DNA from 2 places in the Streptomyces canarius genome. Region 2 is predicted to be linked to the other one. Evidence: riboswitches for the same ligand, from Rfam matches in the RefSeq annotation. Region 2 holds a riboswitch; the other holds the start of a gene.
The links. A riboswitch is a leader RNA that binds a small molecule or an ion and turns the genes downstream of it on or off. The one in region 2 is predicted to bind cobalamin.
Positions count from the first base shown of each region.

Region 1 (3,203 bases), on a different contig from region 2:
AAGGAGTCCGCCGTGGACGGTCAGCCCATACCCGTGATCATCGACTGCGACACCGGCGTCGACGACGCCCTGGCCCTGCTGTTCGCCGTGCGCCACCCGGGACTCGACCTCCGGGCGGTGACCTGCGTGGCCGGGAACACCGACGTGGACGGGGTGGTCCGCAACACCCTCACCGTACTGGAGCAGGCGGGCGCCCCCGACATCCCGGTGGCCCGGGGTGCCGAGCGCCCGCTGCTGGAGCCGGCCCGTCCGGCCCCGGTGCACGGCGTCGACGGCATGGGCGACCTGGGCCTGCCCGCGCCCACCCGGACCCCGGTGGCCGTCGACGCCGTCACCCTCCTGCACCGGGAGATCCTGGCCTCCCCGCGCCCGGTGACGCTGATCCCGACCGCGCCGCTCACCAACATCGCCCTGCTGCTGCGCACCCACCCCGAGGTGACCCGGAACATCGAGCGGATCGTGTTCATGGGCGGGGCGGTGGCGACCGGGAACGCCACGCCGGTCGCGGAGTTCAACGTCTGGCACGACCCGGAGGCGGCGGCGATCCTGCTGACCGCCGGGGTGCCGATCACCATGTACGGCCTCGACGTCTTCCAGCAGGTCGTGGTGGACAGCGGTGAGGTGCGCCGGCTGCGCGCGAGCGGTGAGCCCGGCACCCGCCTGGCCGGCGAGCTGCTCGCCCACCGGCCGGCCCACCAGGGCGAGCCGCCCCAGGCGGAGGAGGCGGGCGGCCTCGGCGACGCGGGCGCGGTGTGCGCGGTCGCCGACCCGCAGGGCATCACCACCCGCCTGCTCCCGGTCGAGGTCTCCCTCGCCCCGGGCCCCGCCCGGGGCCAGACCGTCGTCGACCGCCGCCCCCGCCCCGGCGAGTCCGAGATCCACGAGGGCGGTCGCGAACGCGCCCTGGTGGACGTGGCGCTGGAGGTGGACGCCGACCGTTACGTGAAGCTGTACCTGGAGACGGTCGCGCGCTAGCCAGGACCTGGCCGGCTACTCGGCGGCGGACGGGGAGACCGCCCAGCGCTCCTCCACCCGGGCGACCTTCCAGTACGCCAGCGCCGCCGCCCACACCAGCACGAACAGGCCGACGATGAGGTAGCCGACGTTGTCCAGGTCGAGGCCGGCGATCCAGCCGGTGATGTCGTCGTGCAGGCCGAACTTCTCGTGCAGGACGCCGACCAGCTCGATGGTGCCGATGAAGAAGGCGACGGCGATGGACAGGCCGGTGATGGCGAGGTTGTAGAAGACCTTGCGGACCGGGTTGGAGAACGCCCACTGGTAGGCGAAGTTCATGAAGGTGCCGTCGAGGGTGTCGAACAGGCTCATCCCGGCGGCGAAGAGCAGGGGCAGGCAGAGGATCGCGTACCAGGGCAGTCCCGCCGCCGCGCCCGAGCCCGCCATCACCATCAGCGTCACCTCGGTGGCCGTGTCGAAGCCGAGGCCGAAGAGGAAGCCGAGCGGGTACATCTGCCCCGGACGGGAGACGGACTTCGTCAGCCGGCCGAGGACGCGGTTCATGAACCCCCGCGAGTCCAGGTGCGCTTCCAGCTCCCTCTCGTCGAACGCGCCCGCGCGCATCGCCCGGAAGACCTTCAGGATGCCCACCAGGGCGACCAGGTTCAGGGCGGCGATGAGGTAGAGGAACGTGCCGGAGACCGTCGTGCCGAGGAAGCCGAGCACCTGGTGGGTGGTGGAGCCCTCGTTCATGACCTTCCCGGCCAGTGAGGTGCCGCCCGCGATCAGCAGCGCCAGCAGCACCACCACGCTGGAGTGGCCCAGCGCGAACCAGAACCCCACCGACACCGGCCGCTTGCCGTCGGCCATCAGCTTGCGGGTGGTGTTGTCGATCGCCGCGATGTGGTCGGCGTCGAAGGCGTGCCGCATGCCGAGGGTGTAGGCCGTGACACCGAGCCCGACCCCGAAGACATCGGTGCCCACCTTGTAGTGCTCGGGCGCGACGAGGACGTAGAGGATCCCGAACGCGACGACGTGCAGGGCGACGATCACCGCCAGCAGCCCCACCGTCTTGACGGTGTCCTCACGTCGCCAGCGGAAAGACGCGGCATCAGCCATGGGTTCACGCTCCAGCACCTCGTGGATCACTTCGTGAGCTGCCGTGGCCGGTCTCCTGGCTTACGGGTCGTGCGTCCGCCGTCCCTGCCTTCCCGGTCTGCGACCAGTGGCCCGGCGGTGCCGGACGGAACGGGAACTCCCCGATCACAGTGGCGAGGGCCGCGTCGACCTTCCATCGACTTCCCGAACACCACGGCCCGCCCACCGTAGAGGGGCACGCGGTTTCCTGCATAGCTGCGTACCTGCGCAGGTATCGAAGATCACAAACAGGGGCCTGCCAGACTGGCCCCATGCATCTCGTGCCTGCCGACCGAGCCGACCGTCGTTCCATCGACGGGCACCGGGTGTGCGAGGCGATCGCCGCCATCGGTGAGACGGGGCGCCTGCGCACCTGGGCCGACCGCTTCTCACTGCTCGCCGACGCCAACCGGCTGGCGCTGCTGGTCGCGCTGCACCGCACCGGGCCGCTCGCCGTGTCGGATCTCGCCATCGCCACGGGGATGAACGACCCCGCCGTCTCCCAGGCCCTGCGGCTGCTGCGGGCGGCCGGGGTCGTCGCGGGGGAGAAGGAGGGGCGCGTGGTGCGGTACAGGGTGGTGGACGAGGACGTCCGGGGGCTCTTGGAGCACTGCGTCGGCTGAACGGCCGTGCAAGGTTCCCTTTCCGGGCAATGTGGACAGGTACAGATTCCGTACCGTCGTCCGTCCCCTGGGAGCCCGTATGGCAGACCTCTCGCCGGACCTCTCGTCCAGGAACCCCGACTGGTGGCGGCAGGCCGTCGTCTACCAGGTGTACCCGCGCAGTTTCGCCGACGCCGACGGTGACGGCCTCGGCGACCTGCGGGGCATCACCGAGCGGCTGGGCCATCTCGCCGGCCTCGGCGTGGACGCCCTGTGGCTGAGCCCCTTCTACCCCTCCGAACTCGCCGATGGCGGCTACGACGTCATCGACCCGCGCGGCGTCGACGAACGCCTCGGCACCCTGGACGACTTCGACGCCCTGGTGGGTGAGGCCCACCGGCTCGGCCTCAAGGTCGTCGTGGACATCGTCCCCAACCACACCTCCCATCTGCACCGCTGGTTCCAGGAGGCGCTGCGTGCCGGGCCCGGTTCCGCCGCCCGGGAGCGGTA
Region 1 covers NZ_BMVN01000013.1:7,890-11,092, reverse strand. Annotated here, with positions in the region: gene IE294_RS19750 (nucleoside hydrolase) at 13-975, shown strand; gene nicT (Nickel transporter NicT) at 991-2,073, opposite strand; cobalamin riboswitch at 2,102-2,283, opposite strand; gene IE294_RS19740 (ArsR/SmtB family transcription factor) at 2,364-2,714, shown strand; gene IE294_RS19735 (glycoside hydrolase family 13 protein) at 2,794-3,203, shown strand, end outside.
Region 1: it holds a riboswitch for cobalamin, as region 2 does, so the genes downstream of both, nicT (Nickel transporter NicT) here and IE294_RS07230 (cobalamin biosynthesis protein) in region 2, are expected to answer to the same signal.

Region 2 (3,203 bases):
ACCCAGGTTGCCTACGTTCATCCAGCCAATGACCTCGAACGATTGCCTGGGTAAATGGAAAGCTTCTCGCTGATCCTCGCGATTGTGGTGGTAACCGCTCTCGCGTTCGATTTCACGAACGGTTTCCACGACACCGCGAACGCGATGGCCACCACCATCTCCACAGGCGCCCTGAAGCCGAAGATCGCGGTTGCCATGTCCGCCGTCCTCAACCTTGTGGGCGCCTTCCTCTCCGTGGAGGTCGCGAACACGATCTCCAAGGGTCTCGTCGACGAGACCGGCATCCGTCCCGAGGTCATCTTCGCCGCCCTGGTCGGCGCGATCCTCTGGAACCTGCTGACCTGGCTGGTGGGCCTGCCCTCCAGTTCCTCGCACGCCCTGACGGGCGGCCTGGTCGGCGCCACCGTCGCCTCCGCCGGCTTCGGTGCCGTCCACGGTGACGCCCTGGTCACCAAGGTGCTGCTCCCGGCCGTCGCCGCGCCGATCGTCGCGGGCCTCGCCTCGCTGCTGGCCACCCGCTTCTCCTACGGCGTCGGCACCGCCGACGGCGAGGCCACCCGCAAGGGCTACCGCGCCGGCCAGATCGCCTCCGCCGGCCTGGTCTCCCTCGCGCACGGCACCAACGACGCCCAGAAGACGATGGGCATCATCACCCTCGCCCTCGTCGCGGGCGGCTCCATCGCCCCCGGCTCCAACCCTCCCACCTGGGTGATCCTCTCGGCGGGCATGGCCATCGCACTCGGCACCTACATCGGCGGCTGGCGCATCATCCGCACCATGGGCAAGGGCCTGACCGACCTGGAGCCGCGCCAGGGCTTCGCCGCCCAGACCAGCGCCGCGACCGCCATCCTGGCCTCCTCCCACCTCGGCTTCTCCCTCTCCACCACGCACGTCGTCTCCGGCTCGGTGATGGGCGCGGGCCTCGGCCGCAAGGGCGGCGTGGTCCGCTGGTCGACCGCGACCCGCATGTTCGTCGCCTGGGCGCTGACCCTCCCGGCCGCCGCGCTGGTCGGTGCGGGCGCCGAGTCCGTCACCGACCTGGGCGACTGGGGCACCGCCGTCGTCGCCGTCTTCCTGGTCGCCGCGAGCGCCGCGATCTGGAAGATCTCCCGCCGCGAGGTCGTCGACCACACCAACGTGGTCGAGGAGGCCGGCGAGCCGGCCGGTGTGGTCACCGCCGCCATCGCCGCCGTGACCCCGCCCCCGGCGGGCCTGGTCACCGAGGACCTGACGGCCGTGATCGCCGCCCCGGCCACCGAGCCCTCCCCCGCCGCCCCGGCCGCCCCGCCGGCCGCCGCGGTCTGACCCCGCGCACACGGTTACTGAAGGAAGCATCCCCATGAAGATCGACTGGGCGGCCCTCGGCTCCGTCTTCGGCGTCAGCCTCGCGTTCACGGTGGGCCTGGTGGTCCTGTTCACCCTCGGCATCAACGGCCTGTCGCGCCGTGAGAAGGCCGCGGCCCGGGGCGGGTCCGCCGCCCTCGCCGTCACCGGCGCCTACGTGTGCTTCGCGGCCTGTGCGGCGGCGGTGGCGTACGGGATCTACCTGATCGTCGTCAAGCCCTGACGGTCCGACACCCGACGCCGGCCCCGCCGGGCCTCCGCTTCAGCGGGACCGGCGGGGCCGACGCATGTCGTCCGGCCACCGTCCGGCAGACCGGCGATGTGGGCCTCAGCACAGTCCGGCGTCCCAGGTCAAAGGCAAGTTGACGGCCGTTCCGGGCACGTGGTGGACTGCCCAGGCCATGTACGGCGGCAAGAGAGGAAGCCGGTGCGAATCCGGCGCGGTCCCGCCACTGTCACCGGGGAAGAACCCCGGGAGCCAGGAACTCTCACCGCCGATTTCACGTCGAACCAGGGCGCGGACACCCTGAGTGAGGACACATATCGCCATGCTCGGCTGCCGATCGAGGACCCGTACCAGGACCGTTCCTGTTCCCACGGCCGGCTGAGCCGATGGGTGCCGATCGCACATACGCGTACGGCGCCGCCGCCGGCGTCCTCGGTGACCTGCTCCTCGGCGATCCGCGCCGCGGGCATCCGGTCGCCGCGTTCGGCCGGGCGGCCGGGGCCGTGGAACGCGCCCTGTGGCACGACCACCGTGGCTGGGGCGCGCTGCACACCGCCGTGTGCGCCGGTGGCGCCGTCGCCCTCGGCGCGCTGACCGCACGCGCCGTACGCCCCTCCCGTACCGCTTCCGCCGCGCTGGCCGCCGCCGCCACCTGGGCCGTCGTCGGCGGCACCTCGCTCGCCCGGGAGGCCCGCACTGTCGGGCGTGCCCTTCAGGCCGGGGACGTCGAGGCCGCCCGCGCCCGGCTGCCGCACCTGTGCGGCCGGGACCCGCAGGCGCTGGACGCCGACGGCATCGCCCGGGCCGTGGTCGAGTCGGTCGCCGAGAACACCTCCGACGCCGTGGTCGGCGCGCTCGTCTGGGGCGCCGTGGCCGGGGTCCCGGGTCTGCTCGGCTTCCGGGCGGTCAACACCCTGGACGCGATGGTGGGTCACAAGTCGGTCCGCCACCGGCGCTACGGCTGGGCCTCCGCCCGCCTGGACGACGTCGCCGGCTGGCCGGGGGCCCGGCTGACCGCCGTACTCGCCGCCGTGGCCGGACCCGATCCGCGCGGCGCCGTGCGCGCCTGGAGGGCGGACGCGCGGCGGCATCCGAGCCCCAACGCCGGGCCCGTGGAGGCATCCTTCGCGGGCGCCCTCGGCGTGCGCCTGGGCGGGACGCTCTCCTACGGCGGCCGGGTCGAACACCGCCCGGTGCTGAACGGCGCCACCGGACGGCCGGTCCGCGTCACCGACATCGACCGGGCCGTACGGCTCTCGCGCCGCGTCGGCCTGCTCGCGCTCGGCACCACGCTGGCCGCGCGCTCCCTGATGAAAGGACGTGGGAAGTGAACGGTGGTCTCCTCGTCGCCGGCACCACCTCCGACGCGGGCAAGAGCGTCGTGACGGCGGGCATCTGCCGCTGGCTGGTGCGCCAGGGCGTGAAGGTCGCGCCGTTCAAGGCGCAGAACATGTCCCTGAACTCGTTCGTCACGCGCGAGGGCGCGGAGATCGGCCGGGCGCAGGCCATGCAGGCCCAGGCCTGCCGGGTGGAGCCGACCGCGCTGATGAACCCGGTGCTGCTCAAGCCCGGCGGCGAGCAGAGCAGCCAGGTGGTGCTGCTGGGCAAGCCGGTGGGCGAACTGAGCGCGCGC
Region 2 covers NZ_BMVN01000004.1:59,657-62,859, forward strand. Annotated here, with positions in the region: gene IE294_RS07220 (inorganic phosphate transporter) at 55-1,305, shown strand; gene IE294_RS07225 (hypothetical protein) at 1,340-1,567, shown strand; cobalamin riboswitch at 1,714-1,851, shown strand; gene IE294_RS07230 (cobalamin biosynthesis protein) at 1,957-2,901, shown strand; gene IE294_RS07235 (cobyric acid synthase) at 2,898-3,203, shown strand, end outside.